Regions from separate parts of the Williamsia sp. Y844 genome, predicted to be linked through region 1. Evidence: riboswitches for the same ligand, from Rfam matches in the RefSeq annotation. Region 1 holds a riboswitch; each other region holds the start of a gene.

The links. A riboswitch is a leader RNA that binds a small molecule or an ion and turns the genes downstream of it on or off. The one in region 1 is predicted to bind S-adenosylmethionine.
Region 2: it holds a riboswitch for S-adenosylmethionine, as region 1 does, so the genes downstream of both, AC1TQG_RS12800 (GNAT family N-acetyltransferase) here and AC1TQG_RS05390 (aminotransferase class V-fold PLP-dependent enzyme) in region 1, are expected to answer to the same signal.
Region 3: it holds a riboswitch for S-adenosylmethionine, as region 1 does, so the genes downstream of both, AC1TQG_RS24415 (ABC transporter substrate-binding protein) here and AC1TQG_RS05390 (aminotransferase class V-fold PLP-dependent enzyme) in region 1, are expected to answer to the same signal.
Region 4: it holds a riboswitch for S-adenosylmethionine, as region 1 does, so the genes downstream of both, AC1TQG_RS12900 (LLM class flavin-dependent oxidoreductase) here and AC1TQG_RS05390 (aminotransferase class V-fold PLP-dependent enzyme) in region 1, are expected to answer to the same signal.

The regions. Positions count from the first base shown of each region.
Region 1 covers NZ_JBXCJB010000001.1:1,205,931-1,210,623, reverse strand. Annotated here, with positions in the region: gene AC1TQG_RS05400 (O-succinylhomoserine sulfhydrylase) at 1-1,116, shown strand, start outside; gene AC1TQG_RS05395 (DedA family protein) at 1,163-1,804, shown strand; SAM riboswitch class IV at 1,872-1,987, shown strand; gene AC1TQG_RS05390 (aminotransferase class V-fold PLP-dependent enzyme) at 2,019-2,831, shown strand; gene AC1TQG_RS05385 (hypothetical protein) at 2,828-3,331, shown strand; gene alc (allantoicase) at 3,380-4,405, opposite strand; gene AC1TQG_RS05375 (MarR family winged helix-turn-helix transcriptional regulator) at 4,543-4,693, shown strand, end outside.
Region 2 covers NZ_JBXCJB010000002.1:89,677-94,369, forward strand. Annotated here, with positions in the region: gene AC1TQG_RS12785 (amino acid ABC transporter permease) at 1-498, shown strand, start outside; gene AC1TQG_RS12790 (amino acid ABC transporter ATP-binding protein) at 495-1,277, shown strand; gene AC1TQG_RS12795 (ABC transporter substrate-binding protein) at 1,313-2,287, shown strand; SAM riboswitch class I at 2,299-2,385, shown strand; gene AC1TQG_RS12800 (GNAT family N-acetyltransferase) at 2,395-2,943, shown strand; gene AC1TQG_RS12805 (LLM class flavin-dependent oxidoreductase) at 2,940-3,989, shown strand; gene AC1TQG_RS12810 (NtaA/DmoA family FMN-dependent monooxygenase) at 3,996-4,693, shown strand, end outside.
Region 3 covers NZ_JBXCJB010000004.1:694,137-698,829, forward strand. Annotated here, with positions in the region: gene AC1TQG_RS24405 (PP2C family protein-serine/threonine phosphatase) at 1-178, shown strand, start outside; gene AC1TQG_RS24410 (aminotransferase class V-fold PLP-dependent enzyme) at 175-1,374, opposite strand; SAM riboswitch class IV at 1,462-1,574, opposite strand; SAM riboswitch class IV at 1,765-1,882, shown strand; gene AC1TQG_RS24415 (ABC transporter substrate-binding protein) at 1,996-3,687, shown strand; gene AC1TQG_RS24420 (ABC transporter permease) at 3,684-4,693, shown strand, end outside; gene AC1TQG_RS24425 (ABC transporter permease) at 4,691-4,693, shown strand, end outside.
Region 4 covers NZ_JBXCJB010000002.1:111,623-116,315, forward strand. Annotated here, with positions in the region: gene AC1TQG_RS12885 (pirin family protein) at 1-596, opposite strand, end outside; gene AC1TQG_RS12890 (VOC family protein) at 640-1,152, opposite strand; gene AC1TQG_RS12895 (MarR family winged helix-turn-helix transcriptional regulator) at 1,288-1,752, shown strand; SAM riboswitch class I at 2,259-2,353, shown strand; gene AC1TQG_RS12900 (LLM class flavin-dependent oxidoreductase) at 2,386-3,453, shown strand; gene AC1TQG_RS12905 (LLM class flavin-dependent oxidoreductase) at 3,538-4,647, shown strand; gene AC1TQG_RS12910 (hypothetical protein) at 4,644-4,693, shown strand, end outside.

The sequences.
Region 1 (4,693 bases):
ACCTCCGAGGCCATGTACCTGACCTCCGGGTACGTCTATTCGTCTGCAGCTGCGGCCGAGCGGGCCTTCACCGGCGAAGAACAGCGATTCGTCTACTCCCGCTACGGCAACCCGACTGTGGCCATGTTCCAGGAGCGGCTCCGTCAGCTCGAGGGTGCCGAGGCGTGTTTCGCCACCGCCAGTGGCATGGCGGCGGTCTTCGTGGCGCTCGGTGCGCTGCTCAAGACGGGTGACCGGCTGGTGGCTGCGCGCAGCCTGTTCGGTTCGTGCTTTGTCGTGTGCAACGAGATCCTTCCCCGCTGGGGCATCGAAACCGTCTTTGTCGACGGAGAAGACATCGAACAGTGGGAACAGGCACTGTCGAAGCCGACTGACGCGGTGTTCTTCGAGACCCCGTCGAACCCGATGCAGACCTTGGTCGATGTGGAGCGCGTCTGCGAACTCGCCCACGCCGCCGGTGCAAAGGTTGTGCTGGACAACGTCTTTGCGACCCCGCTCCTGCAGAGCGGCCTCGAGCTCGGTGCCGACGTGATCGTGTATTCGGGTACCAAACACATCGACGGCCAGGGCCGGGTGATGGGCGGGGCAGTGCTCGGAACCAAGGAGTACATCGACGGTCCGGTGCAGACCCTGATGCGGCACACCGGTCCGGCGCTGAGCCCCTTCAACGCCTGGACGTTGCTCAAGGGACTCGAAACCATGCGGTTGCGGGTGGATCATTCGACCGCCGCGGCATTGCGCATCGCCGAATTCCTGGAAGCCGATCCGCGGGTTGCGCGGGTGAGATATCCGTTCCTGCAGTCACATCCGCAGCATGATCTGGCGAAGAAGCAGATGTCCGGTGGTGGCACCGTGGTGACGTTCGAACTCGCCGACACGGGCTCGGCATCCGGAAAGGCGCGCGCGTTCGAGCTGCTCGACGGTCTGCAGATCATTGACATCTCGAACAACCTCGGGGACTCGAAGTCGTTGATCACGCACCCGGCCACCACCACCCACCGGGCGATGGGACCCGAGGGCCGGGCCGCGATCGGGCTGTCCGATTCGCTGGTCAGGCTGTCGGTCGGGCTCGAAGGTGTGGATGATTTGTTGAAGGACCTGGACCAGGCCCTGTAGCGGGAGTCGGACGACGCCACCTGAGGTCGTCACCGGAGATCGGAGGGTGGGCATTTTTCACTCGCTGGCCGATTGGGTCATCTCGATCGTGCAGTCGACGCCGCCGTGGGCGGTGTACCTCGTGGTCTTCATCGTCATCTACTGCGAGGCGGCCGCGCTCCTCGGCCTGATCATGCCCGGTGAGACAGTCCTGCTTGCCGGTGGCGTGGCAGCCGCCGTCGGCCAGACCAACATCGTGTGGCTGATAGTCGGTGCCTGCATTGCGGCGGTACTCGGTGACTGGACGGGCTATTCCATGGGCCGCAGATCCGGCGGCCGCATCACCGAAACCCGCTTCGGTGGGTGGGTTGGGCGAGAACGCTGGCAAAAGGCCGAGGAACTCATCCGCCACGGCGGGGTCGCCACCGTGATCGGGGCGCGCTGGATCGGATACGTCCGCACAGTCACCCCGTTTGTGGCCGGGATGAGCAAGATGCCGACGCGTCAATATTTGCTTGCGAATGTCGCGGGCGGCGTCGTCTGGGTGAGCGCGGTGTGCATCATCGGCTATGCGGTCGGCGAGACGGTCGGGGCAACGCTGATGTTTTATCTGGCGGTTGGTGCGGGCGTACTCATGTCCGTCTATTTCTTCTTTCGCTGGTGGCGACACCGGAGTAGGTCACAAAAGTCCTCTGCCAGCGCGGAATAACATTCACGCCGCGTTTTAAAGGTTTGTCATTTGACAGGGAAATCAATGGCGCTGCAATGTGGTTATCGGTGATGAGTGCCAGCGACAAGCCCCGGCTTGCTGGCCGGCAACCCTCCATTCGCGGCGGGGTGCTCCGGGTGACAACCTGGCCGCTGTCTGTTCGGACGGCGGCAAGCGCGGACTCCGGCGGAGTCCTGATCCGAAGGGGATGCGGGTGACAAGCTCCTCCACCAGTGATCTCAGGGAAGACATCGCCCGGTTCGTGAAGGCGCGTCCGACCGATCGAGTTCTGTTCGCGTCCGAACTTGCCGAGGCCGTTGCGCTGGTCGCCGGTGTTGCACCAGGTGACGTCCTGACACTCGATCTGACGGCCGACCTCGCGGCCACCACGTCTGAAGGCGCTGACCGTGTGATGCCGGCGCAGATTGATCTGAGGACCACCCTCGCCGCGGTGGACAGTGAACTCGAACGTCGACCGGCCGCACTCCTGATCGTCCCCGCGGTGGCCGAGGCCACCGGCGAAGTTCTGCCGTTGCCCGCCCTGGCAGCGATCGCACACCGACGCGGCGCGCGACTGCTGGTCGACGGCAGCGAGATCGTCCCCCGGCGGGCCGTGAATCTGACCAGCCATGGAATCGACTACCTCGTGTTGTCCGGCCGGTCCATGGCCGGCCCGGCTGTGGTTGTTGGGCGCGGCGACTGGCTCGCAGACGCCCGGGCCGACGTCGACGACATCAGCACCGGTCATTCCCCGGCCCGGGCGTTGGCCGACCTCGGCTACGAGTGGGTCGGCCTCCACGAGCAGGCGTTGTCGGAGTGGCTCGACGCCCAGGCGGCCCGGCTTCCCGGTATCCGCCGGCTCCAGTTGTGGCCCGATGCCCGGGACAGGGTGGGAATCGCCTCGCTCACCGTTGCGGGCCGTTCCGAACCCGTAATCATCCGCTGGGGTGCCGGCACCAGCATCGATGAGCTTGCCCGGCAACTGAACTCACTCACCGAGAATGTTTTCGAGCAGGAGAAGTCATGACCGAGATCAGTAGTGCCACCACCCCGCGGACGCGCCCCGAACTGCTGGTTGCCATCGACGGTGACGACCATCCGATCGCCTGGAGCGGGCGCCGTCCGGCCGATGCGCGGAGTTCGGCGGTCCGTCGGATCCGCCAGCCGGACTTGCGCGGCGGCATCAAGGAGCGGGCTGCGTTGCGCGCCGGATGGCAGGACCTCGGTGAGGATCCCGCTGACCTGCTGGTGGCGTTGGAGATAGACGTGGTGATCGCCGAAGACGCGGCCACCGCTCGGGCCGAGCTCCTCCGGCTGGGGGAGTCGCGATTCGGCGACACCGTGCGCTATGTCGGCACCGCCAACGGACTCCTGACGCTGATTGTCGACATCTACGCCGCCGAGGTCGCCGATGCGGTCATCTTGCGGCCCCTCGACCAGGGACAAACAGGCGATCGGCCCGGCTCGGCGCAGCTCATCGCCGATCAGGTGCTGCCCGGTCTGCTCGAGCGGGCTGCCGCAGCCTGATCCCCCCACCACGCCTGCCTTCAGGCGTGGGGGAGGGGGCATGGTCGATCAGCTCTCGCCGTTTTCCCAGCGATCGATGATCCGTGCGCGAGCATCCTCGGTCAGCGAGCCGAACAACCGCAGTCTTGCCATGCCGCCGTCGGGGAAGATGTCGAGGCGGGCCTCGGTCATCGGTCGATCGACCTCGATCAGGAACCGGTGCCGGGTGTCGGGTTGCAGGGGAGACCGGCCCAAAACCTCGAACCACTCACCGTTTTCACCGTCACGGCCACGTATCGTCGCCGATCCCGGCGCATTTCCCAGGAAGTAGCTGGTATCGAGTTCGGCGAGTCCGATCGTCGACTCACCGGCCAATTTGACCTGTACCCAGTCGTTTCCGTCATCGCGTCGGCGTGAGGTCTCCCAGCCTTCGCCCATCGTGCGGGCCCGTCCGGGCATCAGGAGATTGTTCGGAGAGCCATAGAACATGTTGGAGCAGGCGGTGATCATGCCGCCGTTCTCGAGCGCGGCCAGGTCAAAGTGTCCGTAGGACAAGAACTTCGGGTCGGGGACGCCGCGGCCGTGCACACGGAATCGCGCCACGCCACCGTCGGGATGGATCGTGAGCCGCACGTGGGTGAAGCGTTCCTTGGAATCCACCCGGAACGGATTCTGGGTATCACCGTTGACCTCCACGCGGTCGACGATCGTCTGCCACTTCGTGTCTTCCAGCAGCTCCTGTGTGGTCGGAATGCCTTCGACCGCAGCAGCTTCCACCGAGATGTACGGCGGATAGTTGCCGACGAACCACGAGGTGTCCACCACGACGCCGTAGATGATGCCGGGGACGCCAAGGCGCACGATCGCCTGGTCCACACCTGCTTCACGTCGCCGCCGGGTCTCCCAGCCGTCATAGACCTGACCCTTGTGTCCGAACGTCGCCGGTTGATACTCGGCGGCGGGCGTCTTGATGAGGTTCTCGGCCTCGGCGAAGAGGTCGTCATTGGTCCAGAGGACCGCGCCGCCGAGAGCGCGTAGAGCCAAGTCTGGCATCGAGGTGAAATGGGGCCGCGAGTTCGGCGGGGATGGGGTCACGACTCCCCAGGCTAGTGGCACGGCGGATCGGGTGCGACTCGTCGACGGTGGGTTCTTGCGTTAGCTCCGCGGCGAGGGCCATACTCTCACGCAACAACTAGTTGCATGTCGAAACTCGTTGAACCTTGAGAAGGATCATGTCGGAGGAGACACCGTCGCGAGACGATCAGATTGCGGATCTCATGGAGGTCCTGGCGAGGCACCTGCGGATTCGTGACCGCTTGGCGGCGACGCGGTGGCGAACCGCGGACGACGCTGTCGAATCTGCGGCCTACCACTGTCTGTTTC
Region 2 (4,693 bases), on a different contig from region 1:
AACAATGTGATCAGTGGTTCCGCTGCGGCCATCATCGGTCTGGCGTTGCACCAGGCGGCGTATTCGGCGGAGATAATCCGTGCCGGGATCATCTCGGTAGACCAGGGTCAGCTCGAAGCCGCTGCAGCACTAGGTATTCCGAAGCACCGTGAGTTCTTCAAGATCATCTTGCCGCAGGCGATGCGGGGAATCCTGCCGAACGCCGCGAATGAAGTCATCAGCTTGTTCAAGGGCACCTCGATCGTGTCGGTCATGGCAATTGCCGAGCTGTTCTACCAGGTACAGGTCATCTACGGGCGCAGTGGACGCGTCGTCCCGCTGCTGATGGTTGCCACGGTCTGGTACATCGTCCTCACGTCGATCCTGTCGGTCGTGCAGTTCTACGTGGAGCGACACTATGCCAAGGGTGCGCTGCGGACCATTCCGTTGACGCCGGTGCAACAGATTCGAAAGAAGTTCTCCGACATCTCCTTTGCGCCGCGCGGGGCGACCCGATGACCGAGGCGATAGAGAACTCGAAGTACGCGGTCGAGGTCAGGGGCGTTCACAAGTCCTTCGGCGATCTCGAGGTGCTCAAAGGCGTCGACTTGGTCGTGCGACCGGGTGAGGTCACCGCGATCATCGGTCCGTCGGGATCAGGGAAGTCGACGCTACTGCGCGCCCTCAACCACTTGGAGAAAGTCGATCACGGCACCGTCCGTGTCGATGGTGACCTGGTCGGGTACAAACGCAAGGGCAACAAGCTTCACGAGCTGAGCAACAAGGAAATTCTGCAGCAACGCTCGCGGATCGGTTTTGTGTTCCAGAACTTCAACCTGTTTCCGCATCTGACCGCACTCGAGAATGTCATCGAGGCGCCGATTTCGGCACAGAGGCGCAAGCGGTCGGACGTCGAGCCTGAGGCGTTGGCGTTGCTCGAACGCGTCGGCGTCGGTGATAAAGCGCACGAATACCCACGCAGGCTCTCGGGTGGGCAGCAGCAGCGTGTTGCGATCGCTCGGGCACTTGCACTGCGGCCCAAAGTGATTCTGTTCGACGAGCCGACATCTGCGCTCGATCCCGAACTCGTCGGCGAAGTGCTCGAAGTCATCCGAGGACTCGCCCGCGACGGTGCAACGCTTGTCATCGTGACCCACGAAGTCGGTTTTGCACGCGAGATCGCCGACACGGTGGTGTTCATGGACGGTGGCGTCATCGTCGAACAGGGAACCCCGGCGGAACTCATCGACTCTCCCAAGGAAGAACGCACCAAAGCTTTTCTCGCACACGTCCTCTGATCCATCTCACTCAAACCGACAAACAAGGAACAAACATGTCCAGAACAAGCCGTCGACTCTCGATTGTCGCGTCCGCATTTGCCGCGCTCGCATTGCTGGTCACCGGGTGCAGCGAACCGACTGCGGAGTCCGAGGTGGTCACGTCCGACGGGCAGAGCTTCGACCTGTCGCCAGAGCAGTCCAGCCGAGTTCGCGTCGACAAGGTCGCTGACATCGCAGCCAAGGTGCCCCAAGCGATCCGCGATCGCGGCACGCTTGTCGTGACAGGAGCCGGCGGTACCGCTCCACCGCTGCGGTTCTACGCCACCGACGACAGGACGATCATCGGATCGGAGGTCGACTTCACGTATCTGATCGGTGACATCCTCGGCCTCAAAGTTGATCTGGCGGTTGCGGACTGGTCGCAGAACTTCGTCAAGATCGACTCCGGTGAGAACGACCTGTTCATCTCCAATGTCACGGTGACCGAAGAGCGCAAGGACAAGTACGACTTCGCCACGTATCGCCTCGACAACCTTGCCTTCGAAGCACCTAAGGACAGTGGTTGGAAGGTCGAAGGTCGTAAGGACGTCGCGGGCAAGAAGATCGGGGTCGGTTCAGGAACCAATCAGGAGCAGCTGCTGGTCGACTGGAACGAGCAGAATGTCGCCGATGGTCTCGCGCCGGCAGAGATCGTGTACTACCAGAATGCATCCGACTATTACCTGGCCCTCGGTTCGGGTCGAATCGACGGATACTTCGGCCCCAACCCGTCGTCGGTCTACCACGCTGCCACGTCGGGCGACACCGAGGTGATCGGGGTGTTCTCCGGTGCGGGTGATGCGCTGCAGGGCGAGATCGCGGTTCTGACAAAGAAGGACAACGGCCTCATCGAAGCCATCAACGAGGCCATCAACCACGCGATCGAGGACGGCAGCTACCAGAAGGTCATCGACCGCTGGGGCCTGCAGTCCGAAGCCGTCACCGTCTCGGAAATCAACCCGCCCGGACTTCCACGTACCGAAGCATAGGTAGTCGAACAAGACCATCCAGAGCGACCGAGAGACCAGGGCTCGATGACGTCGCAGCAACCCGCGAAGGCGGGTGCTCCTGCCCGGACCGATGGAAGGAAAGACGCGTGAGTGCATTACGGAGTGGAGCCGGTGGATCGGCCACGGGCACTGTCGATACTGCACAGTTGCAGATCGCCACGGTCCATCAGGACGATCCGCTGGCTTCCCCGCTGATCGAGGAGTTGGCCCTCGAATACAGCTCTCGTTATGGGCGCAGCCCGGGGGAGCAGTACAGCGAACTGCGGGCGTATCCCGCAGAGGAGTTCGCGCCGCCGGGCGGCGTTCTGATCGTCGCACTGGCCGGCGGCGTCCCGGTGGCCGGTGGCGCGTTCCGTCAGTACGACGCCACCACCGCCGAACTCAAGCGAATCTGGACGGCGTCGGCGTACCGCGGCCGCGGGTACGGCAAGACGATCGTGGCCGAACTCGAGAAGATCGCGATCGGCCGTGGCTATCGGCGAATCTTTTTGACAACCGGATGGAACCAGCCCGAGGCGGTGGCGTTGTATCTCGCTGCCGGTTACACGCCGCTATACGACACGACACTGGCCTCCGATGAGGTCGGCGTCCATCCGTTCGAGAAGAGTCTCGCATCGAAAGAGGTTTCAGCATGAGCATTTTCGCCCTGGGTATCGAGCTCGATGGGGAGGGAAATCATCCGGCGGCGTGGCGACGGGCATCTCATGCGCCCGACGCCTTGCTGACCGGCGAGACCGTGAGACGGAGAGTTGCTGCAGCGGAGAATGCCGGCTTCACGTTGGCGACGTTCGACGACTCGATCGTCGGTGCCACCAGCGACGTTGTCGGACGCATCGACGCGCCCAACCGCGCGGCCTTCGTGGCGGCGACGACATCGACCATCGGACTCGTTCCGTTTATCGGTACGACGTACGCCGAACCGTTCCATACGGCTTCGCAGTTGGCGACTCTCGACTACGCGTCGCGGGGGCGAGCCGGTTGGATCGCGGCACCCGTCACCGACAGTGCTGCGTCGAAGGTATGGGGCCGACCCGAGGTGGATAAAGAGTCGGAACGTGCACGTGAACAGCGGGATTCGATCACTGTTGCCCGTGGTCTGTGGGATTCCTGGGAGGACGATGCGGTGATCCGCGACTTCGCATCCGGCCGATTCCTCGATCGAGACAAGCTGCATTACATCGATTTCCAGGGTGAGAGTTTCTCCGTCAAAGGCCCGGCTATCGTTCCCAGGCCGCCGCAGGGACAATTGGTGGTGTTCGGAACCGCGGGCGACGTCGACGTGCGTCTGTTCTCGGAGACCTCCGTCGAAGCTATTTCCGTGGCCGCGAAGGCATTCGACGGGCTTGCCTTTGCCGAGCTCGATGTCACCCTCGACACCGCTACCGAATCGGCAGGCGAGCGGCTGGAGCATCTGAACTCGTACACGCAGGCCCAGCGATCTCCGCGTCTCCAATTCATCGGCAGCGCTGTTGAATTGGTCGACCTCTTGACCGAGCTTGCACATCATGTCGACGGCGTCAGAATCCACCCCACCGTCCTGGACGAAGATCTGGTGGTTCTCGCTCGCCATGTATTACCGCGCCTGTTCGCCACCGGCATCAGCCATCGTCCGGTGCCGGGTTCGACTTTGCGCGCCAACCTCGGTCTCACCCGTCCTGCAAGTCGCTACCAGAAGGCCTGATACGTCATGACTGTTCTCCGCCCCGACGCTCACGTGCACTTCGGTGTCTTCTTCCAGGGCGTCAACCACACAACCATCTGGTCCGATCCTGCGAGTGCGTCGCAGATCGACTTCGAGACCTTCCGCCGTGTGATCACCACTGCAGAACGCGGATTATTCGACGCGTTCTTCCTCGGCGAGGGCCTGCGCCTACGCGAACAGCAGGGAAAGATACTCGATCTCGACATCGTCGGACGGCCGGATGCGATCGCGCAATTGTCCGCCCTCGCGGGAATCACGTCGCACATCGGACTCGTCGCGACCCAGAACACCACGTACAACGAGCCTGCGGACCTTGCCCGACGCCTTGCGGGTCTCGATATTCTCTCCGGTGGTCGCGCCGGGTGGAATGTGGTGACCACGGACAACGCGTGGACGGGTGAGAACTTCCGTCGCGGCGGGTTCCTCGACCACGAACTGCGGTACGAGCGTGCCGGACAGTTCATCCAGGTCGCGCGAGAGATCTGGGATTCGTGGAACGGAAACGCGATCTCCTCGTCACGGGATGCGGATTCATGGGCGGCGAAGGATGCGGTCCGCACCGTTCGCCGTACGACGTCGCAGTTCGATGTCGAGTTGTCCCCGACCCTTCCTCGCAGTGCTCAGGGACATCCGGTGATCTTCCAAGCCGGCGACTCGCCGACCGGACGAGACTTCGCTGCGGC
Region 3 (4,693 bases), on a different contig from region 1:
ACCTGGTCCCGAGCGGTACGACGACAACGGTGCGCTGCTCGAGTTCGCCGCGGCACACACGCCGACGTCCGCAGGCCAGATCATCGAGGACGTGCGGGCATTGCTCGACAGTTTCGGTGCCGGGCTCGAAGACGACACCGCGCTCATCGCACTGAGTGTCCCCCACCCCGGGGTCTAGAGGGTTCGGAGGGCGGCGAGCAGAAGGTCGACGTCCTCGGAGGTCGAACCGAGGCCGAGGCTGGCGCGTACAGCCCCTGAGCCGTGGCCCAGACGGTCCAGAAGCGGGTGGGCGCAGAATCGTCCATCGCGCACCCCGATGCCGTGTTCGGCCGAGAGATGGGCTGCCACCTCAGATGCCCGATGCCCGTCGACGACAAAGCTGACAACGCCAACGGCATCGGTGCTGTCGGTGAAGATCTTCAGGGCATGCACGCCCGGGATCTCCGCCAGACCATTGCGCAACCGGTCGGTGAGTGACGTTTCATGGGAAACAACAGCCTCCCCGAGGGATTCGATCTCGACGCAGGCCGCCGCGAGCGCAGCCGCACCCAGGACGTTGGGCGAACCGCCTTCATGACGGGCAGGCGCGGGCGCCCACTTCACGTCCTGCTCGGTGACATTGAGTACGGCACCGCCGCCTGCGAGGTACGGGTCGGCCGCATCCAGCCAATCCCGCAGTCCGACAAGCACTCCGGCCCCGAAAGGCGCGTAGGTCTTGTGTCCTGAAAAGGCCAGGTAGTCGATGCCGCCTGCAGTGATGTCCACCCTGCGGTGCGGAACCAACTGCGCTCCGTCGACAGCGATCCGAGCGCCGTTGCGGTGCGCAAGATCTGCCAGTTCACCGATCGGCAAGATCTCGCCGGTGACGTTGGAAGCACCGGTGACCGCCAGCAACGCCGCACCGGTCTCTATCAGTGCGGTCTCCACGCGAACGATCGTCGCGGCCAGCGTATTCGCGGCACGGACCACGTGAACGTCACTCCACGGCAACAGATTTGAATGATGTTCCAGATCGAGGACGACGACCTTTCCCGGCACACAGCGGGCCAGGAGGTTCAGCGAATCGGTGGTGTTCCGCGTAAAGATCAGGCAGTGCTGCTCGCCGGCACCGACAAAGTCCGCGACCTGCTCACGGGCGGTCTCGTACGCCTGCGTCGTGACCTGCGATGCGTAGCCCGCGCCCCGATGCACGCTCGAGTAGGTCGGAAGCAATTGTGTGATTCTCTCGACCACGCTGCACAACGCCGGTGCACTCGCCGCGTAGTCGAAGTTGACGTATCGCGTGGTCGAGCCATCCCGCAATGGCGCCTGGGTGTCCGAACCTTCTATCGCTGCAAGAGCATTCAGGGTTCGATTCAGTGTTGCAGTGCTCATATCTCACACCAGCTTCCGGTGTCAGGGATTCCGCACGCACCAAGTTTCGAACCTGCCGATGGAGCAGTTCGGAACTCGGACGTGGGGGGTCCGCGCTTGCCTGTTCGGGTTCGAACAGGCCAGGTCTTCACCCGGAGCACCCCGCCGCGATGGAGGGTTGCTGACCAGCAAGCCGGGGCTATTCGCTGGTACTCGTGACCGACGCCGACGCTAACAGACTTTTACGGCGTCGTCCATACCCATGTGCTTTAACTTCTCGGCGATCGGAACTCCGCGCATCCATCGGATTTCCGCAGGAGCGTGAGTATGGTTCTGTCCAACAGTTGAAATCCCCTGCCCGGGCATACCCACATGATGCCCGGATTCGCTTGGTGGACAACAACTGCCCTGTGTCAACGAGTATCAGCGCCAAGTTCCAGCTTGCTGGTCGGCAACCCTCCACCGCGGCGGGGTGCCCTGGATGACAGACACGGCCCCAGCCTTCACCGGCATGGGGCAAGCGCGGGGTTCACGCAAGCGAGCCCGAAGAGATTTCCGGAAGCTTGATGACCTTGTTCAACGCACCACGCGATCGAATCCTGAGCACCTGCCACGCCCATTGCATTCACGAGGAGAAAACCGATGTCCCGAACACCTGCTGCCGGCCGATTGAGACGGGTGCATCCCGGACCGGGTCATCTGAGCAAGGCCACGATTCTTACGGCTCTCACGGTCGGACTTGTCGCCAGCGCCTGTGGCTCCGGCGACAGCAATAATTCCGCGACGGCCACCGGTGATCCCGTCGACGGCGGCACCCTTCGGTTTGCCATCAACAGCAGTCCCGGCGGCTGCATCGACCCCCATCAGAGCCCTGCCGACGTCGCCGGCTTCTTCTCCCGCCCGATCCTCGACTCTCTTGTCGCCCTCAACACCGACGGCAGCCTCGACCCCTGGCTCGCCACCGAGTGGAGCGTGTCCCCCGACCAGCTCACCTACTCCTTCACCCTCCGCGACGACGTCACCTTCTCCAACGGAGAAAAGTTCGACGGCAACGCAGTCAAGGCCAACCTCGACCACATCGTCGACCCCAACACCAAGTCCCAACTCGCGGCCAACACCATCGCCACCTACGCCGGCACCAACGTCATCGACCCGACGCACGTGGAAGTCACCTTCTCCGAGCCGAATTCGGCCTTCCTTCCCTCCGCGGCCTCGGCATACCTCGGCATCGAGGCCCCCTCCACCCTGACTCAGGGAACAGATGCCCTGTGCAGCAAGATCGTCGGCACCGGGCCGTTTGTCAGTGAAGCCGGCTACACCCCGAACAAGGGCATCGACTACACCCGCAACGAGGCCTACAACTGGGGTCCGGGCAACGCCGACCACTCCGGCAAGGCACACCTGGCAGCCATCAGCATCCAGGAGATCCCCGAAGACTCCTCTCGCTACGGCGCTTTGACCAGCAATCAGGTCGATGCGATTGCCAGCGTCCCGCCGGTCAACGTCAGCGCGCTCAAGGACACACCCGGCTATTCCGTCGAGACGGTCCAGGCTCCGGGCGGAAACTACAACTACTACCCCAACACACAGGCCGGCGTCTTCTCCGACATCAAGGTCCGCGAAGCCTTCCGGGCCGGAATCGACTGGGACACCATCGTCGACAAGCTCTACTTCGGCGTCTTCCAGCCCGCGAAGAACACCTTGAGCCCCGCCACGGTCGGCTACAACAAGGCCAGTGAGTCGGCGTACGTCTACGACGAGGACAAAGCCAATCAGCTTCTCGACGAAGCCGGCTGGACCGCACGCGACGGCGACGGCTACCGCACCAAGGACGGAAAGCGTCTGACCGTCGTGCATCCCTTCCTCAAGGAATACGCTCGCGAACAACGCGACACCCTGCTCGAGCAGGTGCAGTCGTCCGCCAAGAAGATCGGTGTCGACTACCAGATCAAGAACACCACCATCGACGACTACTACACCGCCCTTTTCACCAACGGCTACGACGTCCTCGACATCAGCTGGCAGCGGGCGTCACCGGATGCACTTCGCACGCTCGATCATTCGTCGAACATTCCGGTGGACAGTTTCGGAACAAACGTGGCCAAGTACTCCAATCCCGCTGTTGATTCCGACTTGATCGCAGCGCTTGGCGAAACCGATCTGACCAAGCAGTCGGAGATCTACGCTCGCGCCCAGCAGCAGATCGCCGACGACGCCGCAGTGTTCCCGGTCTACGTCTTCAACTACGTGCTCGGCCGCAGTAACAACCTGCAAGGCGTGAAGTTCGAACCGCAGGCCTACCCGACGTTCTACGACGCCTGGGTGAGCAAGTGACCGTGATCGACACGGTGGCAGGCCCGACCGAGGTGGCGCGCACTCGCTCCCTCGGTCGGGCGGTCGCCAGCCGATTGCTGGTGTCGCTGCTGGTGCTGTGGGGCGCGATCACTGCCACCTTCCTCGTCCTGCATTCCGGCAAAGGTGAGCCGATCAACGCGATCATCGGCACCGCGCAGGTGTCCCCGGAGGTCCGGGCGCAGATCATCAACGACTACAAACTCGACGATCCGTTGATCGTCCAATACTTCGATTACCTGTGGCGACTGCTTCACGGCGACCTCGGACGGTCCTACGCGCTGCGAATGCCAGTCACCGAGGCCATCGGTCAACAGATTTGGCCCACACTGCAATTGGTGATCGTCTCGGCGATCCTCGCGCTGGTCGTCGCACTGGTGGTGGGGCTGGCCACGGCCAACCGGCCAGGATGGCTACGCGGCCCGGCCACCTCGCTGGAGGTCCTGACCGTGGCAGTCCCGACATTCTGGCTCGGCATCTTGCTGCTGACCATCTTCTCGTTCCAGCTCGGCTGGTTCCCCTCGGTCGGCTCGGATGGCGTGGCTTCGCTGGTATTACCATCCATCGCGCTGGCGGCCGCACCCGCGGCGCTGCTGTCACAAGTGCTTCGGCACGGTGTCGAACGCACGCTCGACGAAACATTTGTTGTCACCGCGCGGACCCGCGGGATCAGCCAGACCGCGGTCCTGCTCCGCCACGTGCTGCGCCACGCCGCGATGCCGGTGATCACGTTGTGGGGCTGGATCGTCGGCGCACTCATCAGCGGCGCGGTGATCGTCGAGCAGGTCTTCTCCCGAGAAGGTCTGGGCCGCTTGACCATCGCCGCGGTCACCAGCAAAGACCTACCACTGGTCCTCGGGGTCGTCATCATCGCCGCCACGTTCTACACCATCGTCAACACCCTCATCGACGCCGCATACGGCTGGCTTGATCCGCGGGTTCGGGCCGACGGGCCCACAACCTCTGCAACCGAGAAGGTAAACGCATG
Region 4 (4,693 bases), on a different contig from region 1:
AGTGTCAGGGGATGCTGCCCGGGGGACATCCTCGCCACATGCATGGTGGCGTAACGGTTTTTGATGCGGATCGCCGAATGGTCGACGTACTGCGGCATGCCCGAGGCCACCGGAACCAATCCGCCGGACAGCAATTCGTGGTCGATCTCCAGTTGCTCGTAGCCCGGCGTGATACCGGATTCATCAGGGACAACCCACATCTGGACGAAGTGCACGGGATCGTGGGTCGCATCGGCGGTGTCTTGGCGCCAGACATCGTTCTTCTCCGAATGCATGATCCCGGTACCGGCGCTCATTCGCTGCGCCAGACCGGGGTAGATGACGCCGTTGTGTCCCATCGAGTCCTGGTGGACCAGGGAGCCCTGCAGAACCCAGGTGACGATCTCCATGTCCTGATGGGGATGAGTGTCGAAACCTTGTCGGGGCAGGACGATGTCGTCGTTGTTGACCATCAGGACACCGTGGTGGGTGTTGGCCGGGTCGTAGTGGGGGCCGAAAGAGAAGGAGTGTTTGGAGTCGAGCCAACCCGCGTTGGTCTTGAAGCGACTGTCGGCACGGCGGACGTCGAAGCGGGTGGGAGGTGTTGCTGTGGTCATCGGTAGGGCCTTTCGAGTGGAGCGCTATCGCCAGAAGCCATGTCTAGAGAACGTGAGAGCCGTACATCTCGCCGAGTGGATCGGCGATGAGTTCGAGGCGGGCCCCGTCGGGGTCGCGGAAGTACAGCGACACCTCGCTGTGTTCGATGAGTTCGACGCCCGCGTCGATCAGTTTGTCGCGCAAATGTTTCCAGCGCTGCGGCTCGACACTGATCGCGACATGATGCAGCCCGCCGAGGACTTCCTGGTATGGACCGACATCCAGGCCGGGAAAGTCGAAGAACGCCAAGAGATTTCCGTTGCCGATGTCGAAGAAGAAGTGCGAGGAGCCGGGATAGTCGCGGTTCTCGATGAGTTCGGTCAGCGGGAATTCGAGTAGGTCCTGGTAGAAGCGAACGGTGCGTTCGACGTCGCTGCTGACCAGTGCGGTGTGGTGCAGACCGCGAGCAGAGGAGGCCGGCCGGGATTCGGCGGGTACCAGGTGTTCGGCGCGGATCGCCTCACGCTTGCCCGCATATTCCTGCAGGCGCTTCTCGTCGATGTCGGCGGTGCTCATGGCCGGTCCTTCCGTGCGGGGGTCTTCATCCAGTGTGCGCTTCGAGTGGGCAGAGGTAAATGGTTGCGTGCTCAACTACTTCGGTAGCGTACCGCAACTGGTTGCTTTGTCAACTACTTTGGCTATGCTCTAGTCGTGGAATCAACACAGTGGCTCAGTGAGGACGAGCAGCGGACGTGGCGCGCGTACCTGGATGCGACCCGGTTGCTGCTGCGGACGCTCGATCAGCAGCTCGCCCGGGATGCCGGTTTGTCGTTCACGGACTTCGAATTGCTGGTCATCTTGTCCGAGGCGCCGCAGCACCGACTGCGCATGCGGGATCTGGCTGATGCGATCACGACCACGAGAAGTGGCGCCACCAGGGCAATCGGCCGTCTGGTCGACGCCGGATGGGTGCTTCGCGTCGAATGCGAAGACGACAAACGCGGCATGATGGCGGAATTGACCGACGCCGGGATGCAGAAGCTGGCGTCGGCGAGCCCCGGACATGTCGCCGAGGTCAGGCGAAACATGTTCGACCTGCTCAGTCCGCGGGACGTTGCCGTGTTGGGGCGAGCATTCGCCGACACACGCGAACACCTGCTGCAGGCGCCCGAGTAGACGGCCGGTTCGATCGACAAGTCATCCCGGCTGCGGTGTGGCGGTGAAAAGTCATTGCGGGTACAAGCATCTTGCCGAACCTCTTGTACTCCCGGGCGCCGACCGGTCCTCGCTGATGGCAGATCGGGAGATCGCGTTTGTTCTGTTTGGCGTCGCAGCCCCCAGGATCATCGAAGACGAGGGCAACAAGCCATAGCGGGTCCGGCGACCTGGGCGCACGATTCCGATGGCCATCAAAAGATGGCGTGGGGTTTGAACCTGACTGAATCTAACCGTTCCACGGCGGGTGGTCATGACGCGTCGTGCCGGACGGCCTGCGATCACCGCGGACCGACCGGATCGCCCTGGAGGCTGTTGTGCTGCGGCAATGCTTCAGAAAGTCCGTCGGTCCGTTCGCCGGAAAGGGCTGAACATCCCTGATGGCGGGACCAACGTGACTCACACTGTCTGTCGGGCAAGTTGATTCATCGTTTGACGCGTTATGGGCACCGGCTTACTGTGCACAAGGATCATCAAGAGCGATTGAGAGACCCGGCTCGCTGACGTCGCAGCAACCCCCCGCCTCGGCGGGTGCGGGTGCTACTGCCGGGACCGATGAAGGTTGTGTGCCATGCCGTCAGTTCAGGAGTCCGGGTGAAGTTTCTGTTGATCAGTCTGATCACCCACACGCCTCACCCGTTGTCCGGCGAGACCGTGACCGCGGCGGAGCGGTTTCGAGAAGTGATCGACAACGCGGTTCTCGCAGAGGAATTGGGCTTTGACGGTTTCGGGGTGGGCGAGCGGCACGAGAGGCCGTTCATCTCCTCGTCGCCACCGGTTGTGCTCAGTAACATCGCCGCACGGACTTCGACCATCGCGCTGTTCACCGCGGTGACAACGCTCAGTCTGCTCGATCCGGTTCGCGCCTTCGAGGACTACTCGACCCTCGACAACCTCTCCGGTGGCCGACTGCAACTGATGATCGGCAAGGGCAACGGCGCCGCGCAGGCCAAGCTGTTCCACGTCACCGAGGCCGACCAGTGGGAGCGCAACCGGGAAGGCTACGAACTCTTCCGACGGTTGTGGGAGGACGACACGGTCACCTGGACGGGCAAGTACCGGCCGTCGTTGACCGACGCCGAGGCCCTGCCCCGCCCGCTGCAGAAGAAGATTCGCGTCTGGCACGGCAGCGCCACCAGCCGTGAATCAGTCGATCTGGCAGCATTTTACGGAGATCCGCTGTTCTCGGCCAACGTCACCAATCCGATCGAACCCTATGCCGAATTGATCGACCACTACCGAGCGCGGTGGGCGGCATACGGGCACGATCCGGCGGATGCTCTCGTGGGTGCGGGATCGGCCGGGTACTACGCCACCAAGAACTCGCAGGATGCGATCGACACATACCGCCCGATCTTCGACGCCACCTTGGCGAGAATCGGGTCATTCGGTCTGCCGCTGGTGTTTCCGACCCTCGAGGACGCCATCGAACGAAGCTCACTTCTGCTCGGGAGCCCGCAGCAGGTGATCGACAAAGTGTTGCGATATCACGAGAAGTTCGGTCATGAGGTCATGCATCTGCACGCTGACGCCAGCGGCCTCACCGACTCCCAGCATCGCGACTCGCTCGAACTCTTCCAGTCCGAGATCGCACCGGTGCTCAGACGTGAGATCCCGAGCCGCCCGATCTCCACTCCCGTCGCGTTGGAGGCTCTGACATGACCGCTTCGACCCGGCTCCCGCCGTCGATGCGTATCGGTCGGCGCATCTTCGCGCACTTCATCTGACACATCGAAAAGGACAAACATGCCAGTAGAGTTCCTGGGGATCGCTGCCACGAATGACGGCACCGAGATCCACCCTCGTACCACCGCCGGCTCCTTCGACAGGGAGTACACGCTCAAACTCGCTCGTGCACACGAGGATTTCGGATGGGACCGGATCCTGTTCGCCTATGGTGCCGGTGCTCCTGAACCTGCGGCGGCCGCCTCATACATCGCGAGCAATCTCGAACGCATCGAGATCCTGCTGGCACACCGTCCCAATGTCTCGTACCCGACATTCGCCGCCAAAACCTTCGCAACACTCGACCAGATCTCCGAGGGACGGGTGACGGTGCACTTCATCACCGGCGGCAACGACAGCGAACAGCAGCGGGAGGGTGACTTCCTGTCGAAAGACCAGCGGTACGAACGCACCCGGGAGTACATCCAGATCGTCAAGAAGGTGTGGACCAGCCGGGAACCGTTCGACCACAACGGCACCTACTACCGGTTCAACGACTTCGTCTCCGATGTCTTCCCGGTTGCGCAGCCTCGGCCCGACATCTCCTTCGGCGGGTCGTCGTCGGCGGCCTATGCGGTCGGCGGCGCGGAGGCAGATATCTACGCGCTGTGGGGTGAACCCCTCGAAAACACGGCCGAGCAGATCGCGTCGATCACCGCGTCTGCGAAGGCCGCAGGTCGTGAAGGGCGCCCGCGATTACAGGTCGCGTTCCGGCCGATCATCGCCCCGACCGACGAATTGGCCTGGCAGAAAGCCGAATCGATACTCGGTCAGCTCAATGCCCGAGCAGCCGGCGCCGCCCAGCTCCCACGCGGATTCTCCCTGACATCGCCTCAGAATGCCGGTTCCCAACGTCTACTGGAGATCGCTGATTCAGTCGACCGCTTCGGAGCCGCGGGATGGACGGCAACGTCCAAGGCAACCGGGGGCGGCGGAAATTCCAACGCGCTGGTCGGTTCTCCGGAGACGGTGGCAGCCGCGCTGCTCGAGTACTACGACCTGGGGATCGACATCCTCTCGGCCCGCGGCTACGACCTGCTCGACGACGCGATCGACTTCGGCCGGTATGTGATTCCCATCGTTCGTGAGGAAGTCGCCAAGCGCGACAGGAAGATCGCGGGTGTGGCGTGAGCGGGCTGGTTCAAAACCACACTGATTTTATTGAAGATATTGGGGC